Regions from separate parts of the Leifsonia sp. A12D58 genome, predicted to be linked through region 3. Evidence: predicted binding sites of a transcription regulator. Region 3 holds the regulator's gene; each other region holds the start of a gene.

Region 1 (6,730 bases), on a different contig from region 3:
GGGCTAGCACCTAGTCGGGCTTGATTCCCGGAGCAATCCCCGGATCGTCGGGAAAGCAGCCTGGAGGCTGGGAATTGCCGCTGATCGTGAAGTCCCCACAGGTTAGGAACGATGCGTTGTGCACACCGAGTTCGTACGAGATCACGGCGATGCCGATCACCGTGACACCCACGATCACTCGTCCTGACCACGGGATATCGCGGGCGAACTCTGGCCAGATGATGCGCGCGAGCACCCAAATGGTGGCCGGGACACCGAAGAGCGACACCAACCCGCCCATGACGTCGAGTGCCCTCGCCCATGGGCCAGCGTCATGTGGATGGATGGCAATGGCCAGAATCAACCACACGCTGGGGATAAACAGGGCGATGGCGCGCGGGACGCGGTGCCTGGCCCCTTTGCGCTGCGCGAGCACCACGACGAGGGCGGCAGTCGCGGCGACCCAGACAGTGAGGATCTGCTCAAAGAACAATGTGCCCCATGCCCCCAGTGTGAAGGCCGGCCACCAGATCGCAACGCTCATGCCGACGAGAATCACGCCGACAGCTCGCGGCGGCGCAACAATCGGTGTCGGTGGATGCGGCCCCGTATTCTCAGGTGGATTGCCTGCCATGAGCAGAACGGTAGCACCGCGACAAAAGACTGGGCGCCTCCCCAAAGGGAGACGCCCAGTCTTTTGTGAAGCGGTGAAACTAATTCAGCGGACTTAGAAGTCCATGCCGCCCGACGGGTCGCCCATCGGAGCCGGGTTCTTCTCCGGCTTGTCGGCGACAACTGCCTCGGTGGTGAGGAAGAGGCCGGCGATCGACGATGCGTTCAGCAATGCTGAGCGGGTGACCTTTACCGGGTCATTGATTCCGGCAGCGATCATGTCAACGTACTCACCGGTCGCGGCGTTGAGGCCGTGTCCGACGGGCAGGTTGCGCACCTTGTCTGCAACAACGCCAGGCTCGAGGCCAGCGTTGAGTGCGATCTGCTTGAGCGGAGCGTCGATTGCAACGCGGACGATGTTCGCACCGGTTGCCTCGTCGCCAACGAGGTCAAGAACTGCCTTGCTCTCGAATGCGGTCTTGCCAGCCTGGATGAGCGCAACGCCACCACCGGCGACGATGCCCTCTTCGACAGCTGCCTTAGCGTTACGGACTGCATCTTCGATGCGGTGCTTGCGCTCCTTGAGCTCAACCTCCGTTGCCGCGCCGGCCTTGATGACTGCAACGCCACCAGCGAGCTTCGCGAGACGCTCCTGGAGCTTCTCACGGTCGTAGTCGCTGTCGGTGTTCTCGATCTCGGCACGGATCTGGGCGACACGGCCGGCAATTGCCTCCACGTCTCCAGCGCCCTCGACGATGGTCGTCTCGTCCTTGGTGATAACGACCTTGCGGGCGTTACCAAGCAGGTCGAGGGTGACGTTCTCGAGCTTGAGGCCGACCTCTTCAGAGATGACCTGTCCGCCGGTGAGGATTGCGATGTCCTGCAGCTGAGCCTTGCGACGGTCGCCGAAGCCAGGAGCCTTGACGGCAACGGACTTGAAGATGCCGCGGATCTTGTTTACAACGAGCGTGGCCAGAGCCTCGCCATCGACGTCCTCAGCAATGATGAGGAGCTGCTTGCCGGTCTGGATGACCTTGTCAACGATCGGCAGGAGGTCCTTGATGTTCGAGACCTTGGAGTTGACGATCAGGATGTAGGGGTCTTCGAAGACCGCTTCCTGACGGTCGGGGTCGGTCACGAAGTATGCCGACAGGAAGCCCTTGTCGAAGCGCATGCCCTCGGTGAGCTCAAGCTCGGTGCCGAATGTGTTCGACTCCTCAACGGTGACGACACCTTCCTTGCCGACCTTGTCGATCGCCTCGGCGATGATTGCGCCGATCTCGGCGTCACCGGCAGAGATGGAAGCGGTAGCCGCGATCTCTTCCTTGGTTTCGATCTCCTTGGCGTTGGCGATGAGCTCGGCGATGACTGCTGCAGTCGCCTTCTCGATGCCGCGCTTCAGGCTGATCGGGTCTGCGCCGGCTGCAACGTTGCGCAGACCTTCGCGAACCAGTGCCTGAGCCAGAACGGTTGCGGTCGTGGTGCCGTCGCCTGCGACGTCGTCAGTCTTCTTGGCGACCTCCTTGACAAGCTCAGCACCGATCTTCTCGTACGGGTCGTCGAGTTCGATCTCCTTAGCGATGGACACGCCATCGTTGGTGATCGTGGGAGCGCCCCACTTCTTCTCCAACACGACGTTGCGTCCGCGCGGGCCGAGGGTGACCTTGACCGTGTCAGCGAGGATGTTCAGGCCGCGCTCAAGGCCACGACGGGCCTCTTCATTGAAAGCAATGATCTTTGCCATGTGTGTTTCTCGTCCCTCCCGGACGTTCCAAAAAGTGATGGGTTAGCACTCAAATAACGAGAGTGCTAAGTCGATTCTGGCACTCTGATGCCGAGAGTGCAAGTAAAGGACGGGCCGCTACGGCAGCAATTCAACTGAGCCTTCGTCGATCGGGACCAGCTCGATCCACGTGTTGCCTGGTGCGAGTCTGATCACGACACCGTTGTCGTCTAGCAGCCGGATGGCGGCATCCTGCGCACCCTTCACCCAGGTCGCGTGAGTTGACTTCCCGCCGGTAGAAATCCAGGCCTCTCCCGAGCCGACCAACGTCGTTTTCGGAACCTCGCCGTACGTCCAGTCGATGTCGACGCGCAGCACGACGACGTTCGTTGACCTCAACTGGTTGCCGGCACTGTCGAAGTCGGGCTCACCCTCCTGCGCACGAAGGTAGGCGGTGTCGGCTGCCGACCAGGTCCAGCTGGGCCAGCGCGAGTCGGAGAACCGGGCGTCGATCGTTCCCGTCGGGCTGCCGCCGACCATCGCTGAGGAGTCAGCGGCTGACGCCGAATACTCGAACTGCTGTCTCGGCGGTGCCAGGTCGGCGTGCTGGGAGATGAGTTCGGTCGCCTTCACCACGACATCGTGCGGGGAGTCCTTCTCCTCGATGCGATAGAACAGCCCGGCCTCGTCGTAGTCAAATACCGCGTTGACGACAGCGGTGCTCTCCATCATCTCCATGAATCGTTCCTGTCCACCCGAATAGGCGACGATCCCACCGAGTGGGGCAATGATGTCTGGATCCATCGGTCTGATCGACCTGACCGGGCCGACGAGGTCGGGAACATCCGACTGCCAGACCGCGACATAGCGGGTGAGCCCACCCTCGACCAATTCTTCGAAGACGATGTCGGTGCGTTCCAGCCCGATCTGCGGCCGAGCGTCGCTGTGGTTGTCGATCTTTGCCGCGAGTGATGGGGTGTCCAGGCTGCCGACGTCGACGGTCGTTCCCCGCAATGGTGCAAGCGTGACGGCCGGTTCGGCCGTGCGGGTCGGCCGTGGAGTGGACGATGGCGGCGCAGCGGATGACTTGTCGGCCACGCACCCTGACAGAAGCAGGACGATGGGCACTGCCACGGCCAGCACCGAGACGGCGAGACGTGAACGAGTGGGGGCCGCGGGGATCGGAGTCACGCCCCACACACTAATGCCGCCCGGAGAACCGGACGGCATCAGGTGGGGCGTGCCCCGAAAATCACGAATTTAGAGCGGACGCACCGCTTCAGCCTGTGGGCCCTTTGCACCCGTTCCGACCTCGAAGACGACCTGCTGTCCTTCTTCAAGTACTTTGTAGCCATTCATGTCAATGGCGGAGTAGTGGACGAACACGTCCTGCCCTCCCTCATTCACTGTGATAAAGCCGAAGCCCTTCTCAGCGTTGAACCATTTAACGGTGCCGTTCGCCATGTGTTACTCCCAGGTGCTTGGTACATTTCCAAGTCCAGATACTAGCGAAACGCCACGAAAACAAAAGGGCTGTGACCACCTTAAACATCGCGAAATGGCAACAATTTACACAGCGTTAATGCGTTCGACCCGCCGACGGTTCGTGGCGAGAAGGATCCGCATCCGGCAGGTTGGGATCAACCGGCCGGTACGTAGTCGTTGCCGACGATGACGGTGATCGCCGCGTCGCTCTCGGCAAAGTCAGGAGACAGCGAAGTCGTTGCGCCGGGAATGGCGCTTGCAACGCCGAGCGCTGCACCCTCGTACGAGGCATCTGAGTAGTACACGACAGTGGTCGGAACGTCTTCAGTGCTCGCGTTCGACGTTGCGCCAACGCTCCAGCCGGCATCCGTCAGCGTCTGGCCGACGGCGGCGGCAACGCCGGTACCCGGCGTGCCGTTCAGCACGGTGATGCTGATGCTCGGGTCGAGTGTGGGCTCCACTGCCGGCGGCGCGGGGGCTTCTGACGTTGCTTCGACCGGAGCTGTCGTACTGGGAGTCGTACCCGGCATCTCGAAATTGAGACGATTGTTCAGCGCGAGGAGGCCGATAGCGCCCAGTCCTACGAGAACGAGAGTGGCGGCAAGGGCCCAGGCCAGGGTGACCCAGCCTCGCCCCTTCTTCCCTGTTGTGCGGTGGGCTCCGACGCGTTCAGTGGTGCCCTGCAGTGAGTCGAAGCGGTCTTTCGGTGGTTTTTTCGGCATCGTCAGTCTGATTCAGTCCTCGGTAGGGTGGTCACTCGGTCAGCAGGCACCGGCGTTGATTGATCAGGAGTGATTGATCGACGCGCGCGTGACTCGGCTCTGGCCTCACGCATCCGTTGCAATCGGTTAACCAGCATCGGATCATGGACAAGTGCGGCCGGCTCTTCTATGAGCGCGCCCAACACTTGATAGTACCGGGCGGACGAAAGACCAAGCTCAGAGCGGATGGCTTCTTCTTTGGCACCGACGTGGCGCCACCACTGTCGCTCAAAGGCCAGTACCGCCAGATCACGCTCGGACAGACCAGTGCCAGCGGCACGACTTGAGGGGGAATGACCATCGGGTTCTGATGAGCCGTCCGCAACCGATGACGCGACGCGTTCAGCATCCTTTGCGTTCTGCACCGATTGCCTCCTCTGTCGCCCGCGGGTGCGCTGCGCCAGATGGCGCGTTCTTCGTCATCCTATTTGGGCGCGGCTGTGAGTTCGTGGATGCCGCACTGTGCGCGTCGATTTCGGCGCCGACGCTGCGTGACCCCGCGAAATCGGAGTCGTGGTGACTATGAGTGCTCCATAACGACCACAACTCCGATCTCGCGGGATGGGAAATTGCCGTGCCATTGCGGCGCACCGGAATGTGGCACGGCTCCGGCGAGTTTAGGCTTGTTGTAAGTGCGAGTCGGCTGTTCCGGCTCGGCGGATGAAGGGATGCAGGATGGACTACGAGGTAAAGAAGTCTGACGCCGAATGGCGCGAGGAGCTGACCCCCGATCAGTACGCCGTGCTGCGCGGCGCCGCTACCGAGCGCGCCTGGACCGGCGAGCTGCTTGATGAGAGCCGTGCGGGTGTCTACACCTGTGGCGCCTGCAACGCAGAACTTTTCAAGAGCGGCACCAAATTCGACTCAGGATGCGGCTGGCCCAGCTTCTACGAATCAGTCAACCCTGAAGCGGTAGAGCTGATCGAAGACAACACGCTTGGCATGGTGCGCACCGAGGTGCGCTGTGCGAACTGCGGATCACACCTCGGCCACGTCTTCGACGATGGTTTCGGTACACCGACAGGTGACCGCTACTGCATGAACTCGATCTCGCTGAACTTCAAGGAAGCCGAGTAACGCGGCAAGCTATCGGCTACTGGCCACTGTGATCTGAGAGCGACGGTTCCGTCTATGCGCGCGGCGCTGGCGGCGGGGCCGTCGATGCTCTGACGATGAGTTCAGCACGCAGCTGCGGAGCAGGACGTGACTCCCGCTTCTCGATCATGTCGATCACCTGGGTCGCTGCCGCGCGTCCCACTTCCTCGAACGGCTGACGAACGGTGGTGAGCGCCGGCGCGGCGTAAGCGGCGAGGGCGATGTCGTCAACGCTGACGACCGAGACATCATCCGGAACCATACGACCGGCCTCGTGAAGTGCCCGGATGACACCGAATGCCATCTCGTCACTGGAGACGAACACCGCCGTAACGTCTGGGATGGCCGCGATAGTGCGCCCTGCCCTGTACCCGGATTCCGGCGTCCAATCACCGGGAATCACAGGCGGCGGGGTCACCCCGCGTTCGCGGAGCACCGTTTCCCATTCCTCACGGCGCGCGTTGGACTCCTGCCAGAACTCGTCACCTGAAACGTGCCAGACGGTGCGGTGACCGAGATCGAGCAGATGCTCAGTGGCGGCGCGGGCGATTGCTCGCTGATCGACGAGCACATCGGTGCCGACGCCTCCCGCCTGCCGGTGGCCGACTGTCGGCGTGCGCTCAGTACGCGTGCCGAGCGCCTCTGTGAGGAAACCGACGGGCGCGAGGATCACGATGCCTTCGGCCCCCTGACGCTCCAGGCGGTCGAATGCCCCAGCGAACGACGCCGGCGCTGAGTGGTGGGGAACGCCGGCCGAGGTCACGGCATAGCCCTCTTCTGAAGCGACAGCTTCTACGCCGAGCACGATCGCGCTTGTCGAATACTCGGCAGAGGAGATGGTGATGACGCCGAGGGTGCGGCTGCGTCCGGATGCCAGGGATGCCGCGGCGGCGTGCAGCCTGTATCCGACGGCATCGACTGCAGCCAATACGCGTTGCGCCGTCTCTGGGCGCACATTCGGGTTCCCTGAGATCACGCGGGACACCGTCTGGGTCGACACGCCAGCAGCGCGTGCGACATCAACTTGGTTCGGTGCCCGGTCCGGCTGAGAACGACGTGGCATCTGCCCAGTGTA
Region 2 (6,730 bases), on a different contig from region 3:
ATCGAGCCGAGCTCACCGAACGGCCGGAGAGCGTCGCTGCAGTCGCTGCCCTTGCCGGTCTGATCGCCCAGAACGACGACGCGGACAAGCCCACAACGCTGCTCTATGCAGCCCATGATCCGAAGGTGAATCACGCTCGGATCCTTGCTGATTTCCTGAATGAATAGCCTGCGAATACTCTCAATATTTTCGCTGTCGGAAATCCTGCGACTGCAGCATAGACTGAGCCAAGCGCCACTGGTGTTCTTCCGGCATTAAAGCCGGGCACCGGGATAGCCCACAGCGGCCAAGCGCCGACGTTCAGCAGCGAACGCATCCACTTCAAGCACATATTTCAGTGCTCCGAATTACGTGATTCCATTTCCAGGAGGACCATGGCACCCATCGATCGATCAGACGACAATTCGCTCCAGGGCGACGGCGACGGCTTCCGCAAGGTTGACTCTGCTGGCAGCGATACCGGGGCAATTCCCGTGCTTTCGCTCAGTCGGGAGCCCGAGCTGGTACTCGTTGCAACAGATGCGAGAACTCGCCGTTTTGATCGAGACGATGTGGTGGTGCGTAAGGGTGAAATAACCCTCGCGCGCGGACACTTCACTCCCCATGAGTCGATGGTCAGCGATCTGGTGGCCGTGTACGACGCGCTCACCCGCGCCGACATCGAGTTTTTGCTTGTTCGCGGCGACGGCGGTCGCCTGGCTATTGCCGTCGATCGATCGAAGCGCAAGAAGATCACCAGGGTTCTTGCCGAGGAGTTCGCCAACGAACCTTTCTACGTGCGGCCCGTCACTATCGAGGCAAACGGCGACACCCACGCGGATGAGTCTGGCTCTGCACTCCTCGCCGATGACGGCCTGATGACCTACCGATCGTCAAACGTCTTCCGTGTGTATCGGCCGCGGATCGAGCCCATCGGCCGTCTGCGCTACGGAGCAGAAACCGCGTTCCAGTTCGAGCTCTGGCGGTTCGAAGACGACGAGATCATCGCCCCTGTCGAGAACGCCGTGATGCGTACAACGCTTCCCCGCGCAGAAGCTCGTGAGATGACTGTCGAGCTGCACGGTCGCACGTGGCGCACATTCCAGAGCATGTTCGACGACCTCGCAAGCGACGTGAGCTTCGACATCGACCTCGTGTTCTCCTGGGTCGACGGTTCATCCAGCGATTTCCAGCGCGAGCGCGCCAAGCGGATGCAGGCATACGTGGTGGGGGAGGGCGACGATTCCGACGCCAGGTTCCGCCAGATCGACGAGCTCAAGTACGCACTGCGCAGCGTCTACCTGTTCGCCCCGTGGATCCGCCGTATCTTCATCGCGACAGACTCACCCGCGCCGGCATGGCTCGCTGACCACCCGAGGGTCACCATCATGCGTAGCGAAGAGTTTTTCGCAGACCCGAGCGTGCTGCCGACCCACAACTCGCACGCCGTCGAAAGCCAGCTGCACAACATCCCGGGGCTGGCAGAGCACTTCCTTTACTCGAACGACGACATGTTCTTCGGCCGCCCGATCGGACCAGACCTGTTCTTTTCGCCCGGCGGTGTCTCCAAGTTCATCGAGGCCTCAACGCGCATCGGCCTGGGGGAGAACGAACCATTCCGCAGCGGCTTCGAAAACGCGGCCCGCGTCAACAGGGCGCTGCTGCATGAGCGCTTCGGCAAGGTGACGACCAGGCACCTGGAGCACACTGCTGCCCCGTTGCGAAAGAGCGTGATGCGTGAACTCGAAGCGGAGTTCCCCGACGACTTCGCCCGCACTGCCGCCAGCCGGTTCCGTTCGTCGACCGACATCTCGGTGACGAACTCGCTGTACCACTACTACGCGCTGATGACCGGACGCGCGGTGACGCAGGCACAGGCTCGCTCGCTATACGTCGAGACAACGCTCAAACGTGCGCTCGGCCAGATGGACAAGCTGCGCAAGCGTCGCGACCAAGACATGTTCTGCCTGAACGATGGCAGCTTCCCCGAGATCTCAGACGAGGTCCGTCGCGAGGCCGTCACCGAATTCCTTGAGCGGTACTTCCCGTTCCCCGCGCCGTGGGAGAAGGATGAGCCGCAGTCTTTGGCTACCCAGCAGCCCGGTGGCGCGCTTCAGCCTGAAGCCGTGGAGCTGCTCAATTCAGAACGCGGATCGGCCGCGTCATCGGTGGCTCCCTAAACGCAGATATGGTTCCGGCCGGCATGATCCGGATGCCGGCCTCTGCCAGTCTGCGCGCGCTTTCTTCTGCGTCGATGTAGTCGAGGGCGGCGTAACTGCCGAGCGGAACGACCGAGTGCAGCACTGTGTCTGGATAGACGTGCACGAGATTGAACGCGCGGGCGCCATCGCGACCGCGTGTTCCGCCGACAGGCACTGTCAGATCCTGGGTGTAACAGGTGGCGGATGCCACTGACACCGGGATGCCGGCAAAGGTCGCCGTCGAGGAGTAGTGCAGGTGTCCGGCCAGAATGCTGCGCACATCCGTTCCCCGGAGCACGCTCGCGAGCGGTCCCTGGTCGCGCAGTTCGACCGATACCGCAAGATCAAGCACGCTGGGGATTGGCGGGTGGTGCATCACCAGGATGCTGCCGTCAGGTGCAGGCACGGCCAGGATGTTGTCGAGCCAGTCGAGCTGGGCCTGTGTCACCTCGCCGTGGTGGGCTCCCGGCACTGTGGAATCAAGCGTGATAATCCGCAGTCCGTTGAGTTCGGTCACGCTGTCGATCGGACTGGTAGTCGGCTTCTCGTCGAGCAGGGCCGTACGGAAAGTTGCACGGTCATCGTGGTTTCCCATCACCCAGATCACGCGCGCACCGAGGCGTTCGGCAACGGGTTCCACGATTTCCCTGAGCCTGTCGTATGCGCCGGGCTCGCCGCGATCGGCGAGGTCGCCGGTGAAGACGATGGCCTCAGGTCTACAGCCGGATGTCTCTAGCTCGGCGAACAGTTCGACCAGGTGTCTGGTGCTGTCAACCGAGTTGTACAGCTGATTGCCTGCGGCAAGGAGGTGCGTGTCACTCACATGGATAAGGAAATGGTCCGGCCTGGGGTATTCGGCCGTTCGCATGCTCACAGAGCTTCCATTCGTTCACAAGTGCGAACTCGTCGCGCGCGCACTTACGGTACTGCCGATATTCGATCACGCGTTCTTGAACGATTGGTGTACGCCACGCGTATTGGAACTGTACGCCCGACATTCATGTGCGGGTAAAAAGCTACCTTCGGTGACGTGAAACAGCGCACTATGTGCGACACACAGTGCGCTGTTGTGGTTACTCAACCGCTCTGAGTTGCTCAACCGTTCTTAGTCAGCAACGTCTTTGTGGCTCTCCTTGACAGAGAGGGTGTCTTCGCCGATGTTGGTTTCGACCTTCACCTTGCGTGGGCGAGCCCGTTCGCTGACGGGGAGCGTAATGCTGAGCACGCCGTTTGCGTAAGTGGCGCTGATCTTCTCGATGTCGATTCCTTCGCCGAGATTGAGTTGGCGCAGGAACGAGCCGGCCTGGCGTTCACGGGTGATCCACTTGACGCCCTCGTGGTTGGCAAGCGTGCGTTCAGCGCGGATGGTGAGCAGCTGGCCGTCAACGTCGATGTCGACAGAGCCAGGATCGATGCCGGGCATGTCGGCGCTCAGGACGTAGACGTCACCGTCGCGGTAGAGATCCATCGGCATCCGACGCGGTCCGAGTCGGTTGTCAAACAGGGCACCTGCGAAACGGTCGAGGTCGCGAAGTGGGTCAAAGTTCGATGCCATTTTCTACTCCCTTGCTTCGGGCCGTGGCCCGACTCGTGATCAAAGTTTTCAAAGTTGAGTCGACTTGACTCAACTATGTCCAATTTAACACCCGTGATTGTTGCCCGCCAATGGAGCTGACGAATTCTCAGTCGGCTCTCAGCGACGCCGCCAATCCGGAGTCTGATGGCGCGTTGTACGGTGACTCGCATCGGCCTAGCCGGAATCGGGCGCACTGCCTAGGCTGTGCGACATGGCTCGCTACGTGCGTTTTGACGAATTCGGTGGCATCGACGTGCTGCACATCGTGCATGAGGATCCGCCGTTACCCGCGGCAGGGGAGATCCGGGTGCAGGTCCACTCAGTGGGCCTCAATCCGGTCGACTGGAAGATCCTGCACGGAGGTCCGACTGCTGCGGCCTATCACGCTGTACCGCCATGCGGAAACGGCAATGACTTCGCGGGTGTTGTCGACGAGATCGGGAGCGGCGTGGTCGACTTCGACCTCGGCGACGAGGTGCTCGGCGGAAGGCGGATGTTCGCTCAGGCCGACTTCGTGATCATCGATGCGGACAAGGTGATTCGCAAGCCCGCCGGCCTGGGTATGGACGAAGCGGGATCGCTCGACATCGTGGGACGCACGGCGTGGGCAACAGTGCACTCGCTTGACCTCACTCGGAAGGACACCGTCCTCGTGAGCGCTGCGGCCGGCGGAGTCGGGGTGCTTGCAGCGCAACTGGCCAAGCGCACCGGGGCGACGGTGATCGGCACGGCGAGCGAAGCCAACCATGAATTCTTGCGCGAACTCGGCATCATCCCGGTCGCGTACGGCGAGGGTCTGGTTGATCGGGTGCGCGCTGTGGCGCCGCACCTCACCGCCGCACTCGACAACAACGGGCCCGCAACGATCGATGCTGCCCTGAAGCTCGGCGTGCCGGGCAATCGCATCAACACCATCGCGGCCAGGGGCCACCGCACCGATGCCGGAATCCAGGGAGTCGGCGGTGCCCAAGCAGCCCTGCCAGAGCTCGAGAAAATCGCCGAGTTGATCGCGTCAGGCGACCTCGTCTTCCCTATCGACAGCGTCTACCCCCTCGAACGCGTGCGCGATGCATACGAGCACCTCATGACGGGGCATGTGCGCGGCAAGGTTGTGCTCAGCCTGGTGTGAGGCCCGCGTCGCCCGTATGGAAAGTTCCTCTATCGTGGTGTGCGAAGGTTGTTAGGTGCGCCAGAATCCGACGAACAGCCCCGGCAGGTATCTACTTGCCGGCGCCTGCATCGTTGCCGCGTTCACGATGTTGTACCTCTATTTCGTGCGCACCGAAAGCGGGCAGCTGATCGATCAGCTGGCATATAACGGCGCGGATTTTGGTTGGCGCAGCGTCACCCCGTTCACGAGAAGACTGCTTGACACCCTGCCGGCGATCTCGGGAGTCATCGGCTTCGTATTGACTGTGGTCATCGTCCTGGTGCGCAAGAACTGGACCACATTCGTCGTCGCCCTGACCGCTGCCGCGGCCGCAGCTGCCTCGACGCAGATCCTGAAATATGCGATCCTGACGCGTCCGGACCTGGGGGTTGAGGGCTTCGCTGACAACTCATTCCCCTCGGGGCATACGACGGTGGCCGCGGCATCCGCTCTGGCGGTCTTTCTGGTTTCCAGCGCCAGGACACGGCCCATCGTCGCCGGTTTGGGCGGTGCATACACGGTCATTGCCGGGGCATCGACTCTCGCCAACCAGTGGCACAGGCCGAGCGATGTCATTGCGGCATTGCTGGTGGTCGCCTTCTGGGGTTGCGTCGCCGGATTCCTGCTTGCTGTGCTCGTTCCCGGACGGGCCGAAGTGCGCACCACCTCCAGGTCGCGATTGCTGCTGTGGTTGCTCGGCCCGTTCATCGTGGTGGCAGCGATCGCATTCGTGCTCACCCTGATCAATTCGACGAAGGACGACCCCGATACGGTGATTGCCTACATCGGTGGTGTCGCCGCGATCATCGCCGTTGGCTTCACTCTTGCAGTGATGGCAGTGCGCACCTTCGCGCGACTGCCCTGACTGAATGTGAGCGCGATCAGCACTATCATCCGGAGAACTCGCGTGTAACACTGGCCATATGGTCGTCACGCTCAGGGGGCTGCAGACTGCGGTACCTCCCACAATTCTTGTGCAGGATCAAGTGCGCGACGTTTTCGCCGCGCAACATGGTCTCAGTCGATTGGCCCAGCGGCTGGTCACCACGTCGTTCAATATGTCGGGGATAGAAACGCGCCGCACGGTCATCGAGGAGCTCACGCTCGATCCTGGTTCAGGACACTCGACCGCGGAGCCGCAGTTCTTCGATTCGGAGACGCAACAGCTGCTGTCACCGAGCACAGGGTTGCGAAACGAGCTCTACATTGTCGAGGCGACGAAGCTCTTCGTCGAGGCAGGGCGGCTGGCACTCGCAGCATGCCCAGACGTCGAGGCGGCCGACATCACCCATGTGGTGACGGTGTCGTGCACGGGGTTCTACGCTCCTGGTCCCGACTACATGCTGGTGCGCGAGCTGGGTTTGAACCCGGCGACACAGCGCTACCACCTGGGATTCATGGGCTGCTACGCCTCGATGCCAGCGCTCCGCACGGCCAAGCAGTTTGTTGACGCGAACCCTGATGCTGTCGTACTCGTGGTCAGCGCCGAGCTCTGCTCACTGCACCTGCGTTCATCGAGTGACCCAGACACGATAGTTGCATCGTCGCTGTTCGGAGACGGTGCCGCAGCGGGAATCGTGAGTGCGCGGCATCCGGTTCCCGGCGAGAAGGCGTTCACGCTCGACCACTTCGAGACGGTGATCACGCCGGTCGGTGAGGGAGCGATGGCCTGGAAGATCGGCGATGCCGGCTTTGAGATGGTGCTGAGCTCGTATGTGCCGCACATCATTGACGAGCACATCGAGGGGGCTCTCGCTCCGCTGCTGGCCAAAGACGAGCAACTGAGCGTCTTTGCTGAGGGGATGCGGGCTGAAACTGTTGTGG
Region 3 (6,730 bases):
ATCCGGCCGACGAAAAGGTCGTCGGCCCGAATCACGCGGCCGCCAGCCGCGGCCACAGTGCGAATCAGCTCAAGATTCTCAAACAAGACATCACCGGCGTATCCACCGACCGCCAGAATGAGCTCCCGCCGCACGGCGAGAGTGCCGGGGTAGTCGGCGCCGAGCGCACGGTTCATGAGTGTGCGCCCGGTATCCCAGCGGGCATGCCAGGGCAGGCTGGTGAAGTAGTTCTGGGGGCGCACCACGTCGGCGTTGTCCAGCGCGATGACGATTCGGCTGAGAGCAGGCAGGTCGTAACGCACGTCGTCGTCGGCGATGACCACGCGGTCACCGTCAACCAGAAACAGGCCAGTCATGACACCGGCGACCTTGCCATTGTTGCCTGGCCACGGGTTAGGACGAACGTGCCGAACGAACCCAGACCACCGGCCGTGGTGGTCGTCGAACATGCCGCCGGGCGACCCGTCAACGACGGTGACGGCGATCCATCCGCTGAGTGTGCGCAGGTAGTCGGTGAGCTCGTCTGTTCCGCTGTCATCCCGCCAGAGCAGCGGCAGCACGTAGTCGGCACGCAGGGGCGCGTTCACGGTATCGAGGGAGTGAGAGTAGATGCGGCAGCGGCCAGCGGGGTGAGCGGAACACGCAGGGAGGAACGCCCTGAGGTCCATGCCGCTAGGACTTCCTGCCCTGCCAGCCCGTCGACAGCCAGGCAGGCACTCGCGCCGAAGAAGATGTCGGCCAGGAGGGCTGGCTCATCCTCGGCTAGACACCCGGCGAGGTCGCGAGCGGCAATCTGCTCGTGCACGGCATCCGCTTCAACGTGCTCGTCGAAGTAGTCAGTGACGTCAGAACCAAAACCCAGTCGACGGAAGCCGTTGCCGATGAGACGGTTCGGAATTGACGAGGTCATCTCGAACGCAGCCAAGTGTCCGGCGATAGCGCCGCGCAGACGACGATTGAGACCGAACATCGACATCATGTTCATCGACGCCAGCGTCAGCGCGGACACCTGGTCGACGTACTGCCCGTAGCGAGAATCAAGTCCAAGTCCTCTCATGGTGCGGGCGAAGATCACTGAATGCATCCGATCGGCTCGACCACCGCCATACTCATCAGCCTGAATCTCCACGAGGGCTGCCTTTGGCCTGCCGGTGAGGCGCGGTATAGCCCACGAGTGCGGGTCGGCCTCCTTGAGCGTGTAGACGGAACGATGGATCACGTACTCCACCAGCTGGTTCGCTGTCGCCCGCTGGGCAATGAAGCGCGCGAGGCTTGGCCCCGACTCCTTGCCGGTCAGACGAAACAGGGCGGCCGCAACAGCTTCGGCCTCTGTCGCCGGCAGCGATGGAACCTGCACGCGTTCGCGCAACTCCCGCTCGAACCTCTCCTCGATAGCAGCGCGTGCAGCGAGGGTCACCGGATGCCACTCCCATCCGTCTTCGACATCGCCGACGTCTCCGTAGAACAGCCCGTAGAGCATGAAGAGCGTGAGTTGCAGATCACCGTCCCGAAGAACATCGGCAGTGGTTGCCAATGAGCGTTCTATGTCGCCCAGATAGTCGGCCAGCTCGGGGGCTTCGGCCGACGGGCGGCCAGCCAGAGCGATGAGGAGTCGTTGACTGAGTGGGCCTCTCGAGTGAAACGTGGGGGAGGTCGCGGTGGGGCATGCCTCTGTCGCCTGATTGCCTGGGGTGTCCATGCCCCTAGAGTTCATCTGGCATCAGGAATGGTCAACCCCGGTTGGTGTCTGGCGCGATGCATTGGTCGGTGGGTGAGCTTTCACATCAGCTGGGCGCGCAATATTCCGGCTGGCGCGGGCTTTTTCGCGCGCCAGCCGCAATATCCCGCGCCCATTTTGCGGCGGTCGCGGAATTCGCCACGGTGAGACCACGCTCAACACGCTCAACACGCTCAACTGATCGACTGGTGAAGACCTGCGCTTAACGCAGAACCGCCTGCCAAGGACAAGCCTGGCAGGCGGTTCTGTTCGCTGACGCGAAGTGACGTGACTAGCTCACGAACTTGATTGACAGCGGGTAGACGTACGTTTCGCCCTTGTTGGCTGCGACGGCAGCCAGGATGCTGAAGATGATTGTAACTACCCACACGGCGAACATGATCAGGAAGCCGATCACGATGAGCGACAGGATGGCCCCGATGATGTAGCCGATCAGCATTGTGATCTGGAAGTTCAGCGCCGCAGCGGTGTGCTGGCGGATGAACGGGCCACGATCCTTCAGGACGAGGTAGCCGATCAGTGCGGGCAGCAACTCGAAGAAGATGCCACCGATGTGTACGAGCGTCGCCCAGAGCTTCTCGTCAGCGGGGCTGAGCTGGCTGGGACCCTGGTACGGGCTGGCAGGAGGGGGAGGTGCGTCAGACATGATGATTCCTTTCTGGCGCTTGAATCGCGCGGGCTGAGGACGATGAGATGACGTGCAGTGATCACAGTAGCCACTGGAACGATGTCGCGCATCGCGGCTGTGCGAGTGTTTAGTTTTTGTCCAGGTGAGCGGCCTGCAGGCAAAGCGGGCGACAGCTCACCGTGAGCCGCTCAACTAATGAAGCGGATGGCGAACGGATAGCGATAGTGGAAACCGTCTTTCGCCTTCATGAAGCCGAGGATTGAGAAGACCACGCCGATGATCCACAGCACCCAGATGAGGTTGCTGAGGAACGAGAGCAGACCGAACGTGATGACGCCAAGAACGAAGGTGGCGATGTAGATCACGACATACCCGATCCCCAGGGTGATTTGAAAGTTCAGGGCTTCTTTAGCCTCAACGTTGGTGAACGAACCGCGGTCCCTGAACACCAGCCAGATGATGAGCGACGGCAGAAACCCCAGGATGCCGCCCAGGTGTGCAAATGATGCCCACTGTTTGTCATCCATTGCCGAGAGCGGTGCCGGCGGAGTCGAGGGTGGCTGCCCGTAATCGCGTGCGGCCTGCGGATTGGCGTCTCGTTGCCCGGCGCCATCGCTTGGATCAGGGGGAGTCTGTGCATGTGGATCAGTCATGATCAATGCCCTTCAGGCGGATACGTGGACACGCAACGCGCTGTAACAGTCAACGCTACTGCCGTGAAACTCCCCATGGCAATCAAAGAAGCCTCAGGTTGACGCGATATGATTAGCACTCAGTCAATGCGAGTGCTAATGCTTGTACGCGTGCCGAGTGAAGAGGGAGGCTGTAGCTGAATGGTGTCCGAACGCAGCCTTGAAGTCCTGCGGGTGATTGTCCAGGACTACGTCGCGTCACGCGAGCCGGTTGGATCGAAATCGATCGTCGACCGTCACTCCTTCGGTGTTTCAGCCGCGACCATCCGCAACGACATGGCCCTGCTTGAAGAGGAAGAACTCATCGCAGCGCCCCATACCTCGTCGGGCCGGATCCCCACCGACAAGGGCTACAGGCTGTTCGTCGATCACCTGGCCAATGTGAGGCCGTTGTCGCCCGCTGCACGCACGGCAATTGAAACTTTCCTCGGTCAGTCATCCGACCTCGATGAGGTACTCGCCCGCAGTGTTCGCCTGCTGTCCCAGCTCACGAACCAGGTTGCCCTGGTTCAGTACCCGTCCTTGTCTCGCGCCAGAGTGCGCCACATCGAACTGGTTCCGCTCACCGACCGCCGGGTGCTGTCTGTCTTGATCACCGATTCGGGCCGAGTTGAGCAGCGCGTCATTGATCTGCCGCGCGTGGTGGATGAAGAGCAGCTCAGCATGGTCAGGTCTGCTCTCAACCACGCAGTCGGCGGACTGAGCATGGCCGAGGCGGCAAACGCGCTGCGAGAGGCCGAGAGCCTCGGTCCCGTTCCTGTGCGCGACCTGCTTGACCCGATCGTCGCCACTCTGATCGAACAGGTCGGGGCCAACCGCCACGACCGCCTCGTGATGGCTGGCGCTGCAAACCTGGTGCGCACCGAAGAAGACTTCAGCGGCAGTATCTTCCCGGTACTCGAGGCAATCGAGGAGCAGGTCGTCCTTCTTCGTCTCTTCGGCGAGATGGCATCAGACCAGCATGGTGTGTCTGTGAGCATTGGGCGCGAGAACGCATCGTTCGGCCTCGGGGAGACCTCGGTGCTGACGAGCGGATATACCTCGTCGGGCGGCGACCTCGCCAGGCTCGGTGTGCTCGGCCCGACCCGCATGGACTACTCGAACAACATGGCTGCGGTTCGCGCCGTTGCCCGATACCTCTCTCGCCACCTCGGCGAGAACTAGCTTTTCATTTCCAATTTTCCCGTACGACAGATCAACAAGGAGAGCCGCTTTTGGCTGACCACTACGAAGTCCTGGGCGTTTCAAAAGACGCAACGATCGACGAGATCAAGAAGGCATACCGACGCCTGGCCAGACAGCTGCACCCCGATGTGAACCCCGGCGCAGAGGCCTCTGAACAGTTCAAGCTCGTCACACACGCCTACGACGTACTGAGCGACCCCAAGCAGCGCCAGCAGTACGACATGGGTGGCCAGGGCGGTGGCGGATTCGACAGCGGTAACTTCGGTAACTTCGGGGACATCTTCGAGACGTTCTTCGGTGGAGGCGGTGGAGGTGGCGGTCGCGGACCCCGCTCGCGTCGCGAACGCGGCCAGGATGCACTCATCCGCGTCGAAATCGACCTCGACGAGGTCATCTTCGGCACCCACCGCGATCTCGAGGTCGACACGGCCATCGTCTGTGAGACCTGCAACGGCAGCTGCTGCCAGCCGGGTACCTCGCCGGTCACCTGCGACATCTGCCACGGAACCGGCAGCATCCAGCGCGCGGTTCGTTCGTTGCTCGGTAACGTGATGACGTCAAGCCCCTGTGGCACCTGCCGAGGCTACGGCACCATCATCGCCACGCCCTGCGTGACTTGCCAGGGTCAGGGCCGCGTCCGCGCCCGCCGCACTGTTGCCGTCGACATCCCCGCAGGTGTCGACACCGGCCTGCGCCTGCAGATGCCGGGCAGCGGCGAAGCCGGACCTGCCGGCGGACCCAACGGTGACCTCTACCTTGAGATCAAGGTGCGCCACAACGACGTCTTCAGCCGCAACGGCGACGACCTGCTGTGCACGCTCGAAGTGCAGATGGCCGATGCAATCCTCGGGACGACCGCAACGATCAAGGGTCTCGATGGTGACCTCGAGGTCGAGTTGAAGCCGGGAACGCAGAGTGCAGAGATCATCACGGTCAAGGACCGTGGCGTGACCAAGCTGCGTGGCAGCGGCCGGGGCGATCTCAAGATCGGCATCCAGGTTGTCACACCGACGAAGCTTGACCACAAGGAGAAAGAGCTCATTCAGCAGTTCGCGGCCAGGCACAAGGGGCACGCCCCTGAGCTCAGCCAGTTCCAGCAGGGACTCTTCGCCAAACTGCGCGATCGCTTCCTCGGCTAGGCGCGTCGATGGCCCATTTCTACCTGGACGAGTCGCTCCAGCCTGATGCGTGTGCGCCTGGCGCGCTCGTAAGCATCGGCGGCAGCGAAGCCAAGCATGCAGTCACCGTCAGCCGTGTACGCCCCGGCGAGTCATTGCTGCTCGGAAACGGGCACGGTCTGATCGTCTCAGGCACCGTCGTCACCGCCGAGCCCGGCGAGCTGACGCTTCGTGTCGACGAGGCGACGCTGCACGCTGCGGCGACCCCGCGCATCCGTCTGGTTCAAGCCCTTGCCAAGGGCGATCGCGACGAGATGGCCATCCAGGCAGCGACAGAGCTCGGCGTCGACGGCGTGATTCCGTGGATCGCCGCACGCTCTATCTCCCGTTGGGAGGGCGCCAAGATCGCCAAGGGGCGTGAGCGCTGGGCAACCATCGTGCGTGAAGCCAGCAAGCAGTCGATTCGGCCGTGGCTTCCCGTCGTTGAAGATCTGACGACGACGAAGCAGTTGGTGAAGCTGGCCGGCGAGACACGGATGCTGTTGCTCGACCCGACGGCATCCGCTCGCCTGACCCAGTTCGACGCGACTGCGGCTGGTACGCAGGGCGAGGCCGAGCGCGACATCGTTCTCGTCGTCGGACCCGAAGGCGGCATCGCGCCATCGGAGCTGGCCCAGCTCGAAGCTGCCGGCGCGACCCAGGTGCGCCTGGGCGACACCGTGCTGCGCACATCGACCGCCGGACCCGCGGCTCTTGCCATCCTGAACGCAACGCTCAATCGCTGGTAACGCCAGCTTAAGATAGAGATATGTCTTCTTCAGGCGCGGGCCCAACCGAAAGTGCAGCACCGTCGATCTTCAGCCGCATCATCGCGCGCGAGATTCCAGCGACTGTTGTCGCAGAGACCGATCGCATCATCGCGTTCGAAGACATTGCCCCGCAGGCCCCTGTCCACATTGTGATCACCGTCAAGACTGAGAAGTACCGCAACGTCGTCGAGCTTGCAGCCGGCGATCCTGCCCTGCTCGCCGAGCTCATCGCTGTCGCGAACGACATTGCGGCTGAGCGCACGAACGGTCAGTTCCGCCTGGTGTTCAACACGGGAGCGGATGCCGGTCAGACGGTGTTCCACGTTCACGCGCATCTGCTCGGCGGACACCTCACGGAGGGATCCCTTGGCGGAGCATAACGACGCATCAGAACCGGCTACACCCGAGGTCGTTGCTCCGATGGCGGGAGCAGGCGAGGCCCGGATCCACATCGACGGAATCGCCATGGTCCGACTTCTCGGGCCGCAGGACCGATTCCTGACGACGATCGAGAAGCAATACCCATCAGTCAGCGTCCACGTGCGCGGCAATGAGATCAC

Evidence for each region. Region 3 encodes HrcA, which represses chaperone genes, less so after heat shock. Its sites were predicted from a motif close to TTNGCACTCGNNNNNNNCGAGTGCNAA; they were not measured.
Region 1: the regulator HrcA is predicted to act here: its motif matches at 2,378-2,404, upstream of groL (chaperonin GroEL).
Region 2: the regulator HrcA is predicted to act here: its motif matches at 3,820-3,846, upstream of ACMT3I_RS01630 (Hsp20/alpha crystallin family protein).

Annotation. Positions count from the first base shown of each region.
Region 1 is NZ_JBLJAT010000001.1:205,907-212,636, reverse strand. It holds gene ACMT3I_RS01045 (hypothetical protein) at 11-613, opposite strand; gene groL (chaperonin GroEL) at 707-2,335, opposite strand; gene ACMT3I_RS01035 (DUF3048 domain-containing protein) at 2,453-3,505, opposite strand; gene ACMT3I_RS01030 (cold-shock protein) at 3,575-3,778, opposite strand; gene ACMT3I_RS01025 (LytR C-terminal domain-containing protein) at 3,955-4,521, opposite strand; gene ACMT3I_RS01020 (DUF3263 domain-containing protein) at 4,524-4,925, opposite strand; gene msrB (peptide-methionine (R)-S-oxide reductase MsrB) at 5,236-5,637, shown strand; gene ACMT3I_RS01010 (substrate-binding domain-containing protein) at 5,690-6,718, opposite strand.
Region 2 is NZ_JBLJAT010000001.1:317,440-324,169, forward strand. It holds gene ACMT3I_RS01615 (DUF488 domain-containing protein) at 1-167, shown strand, start outside; gene ACMT3I_RS01620 (stealth family protein) at 375-2,159, shown strand; gene ACMT3I_RS01625 (phosphodiesterase) at 2,116-3,048, opposite strand; gene ACMT3I_RS01630 (Hsp20/alpha crystallin family protein) at 3,286-3,735, opposite strand; gene ACMT3I_RS01635 (NADP-dependent oxidoreductase) at 3,968-4,885, shown strand; gene ACMT3I_RS01640 (phosphatase PAP2 family protein) at 4,941-5,771, shown strand; gene ACMT3I_RS01645 (type III polyketide synthase) at 5,830-6,730, shown strand, end outside.
Region 3 is NZ_JBLJAT010000002.1:177,449-184,178, reverse strand. It holds gene ACMT3I_RS06720 (glycosyltransferase) at 1-587, opposite strand, end outside; gene ACMT3I_RS06715 (iron-containing redox enzyme family protein) at 584-1,699, opposite strand; gene ACMT3I_RS06710 (DUF4870 domain-containing protein) at 2,010-2,384, opposite strand; gene ACMT3I_RS06705 (DUF4870 domain-containing protein) at 2,555-3,019, opposite strand; gene hrcA (heat-inducible transcriptional repressor HrcA) at 3,200-4,222, shown strand; gene dnaJ (molecular chaperone DnaJ) at 4,273-5,382, shown strand; gene ACMT3I_RS06690 (16S rRNA (uracil(1498)-N(3))-methyltransferase) at 5,391-6,149, shown strand; gene ACMT3I_RS06685 (HIT domain-containing protein) at 6,170-6,550, shown strand; gene ACMT3I_RS06680 (PhoH family protein) at 6,591-6,730, shown strand, end outside.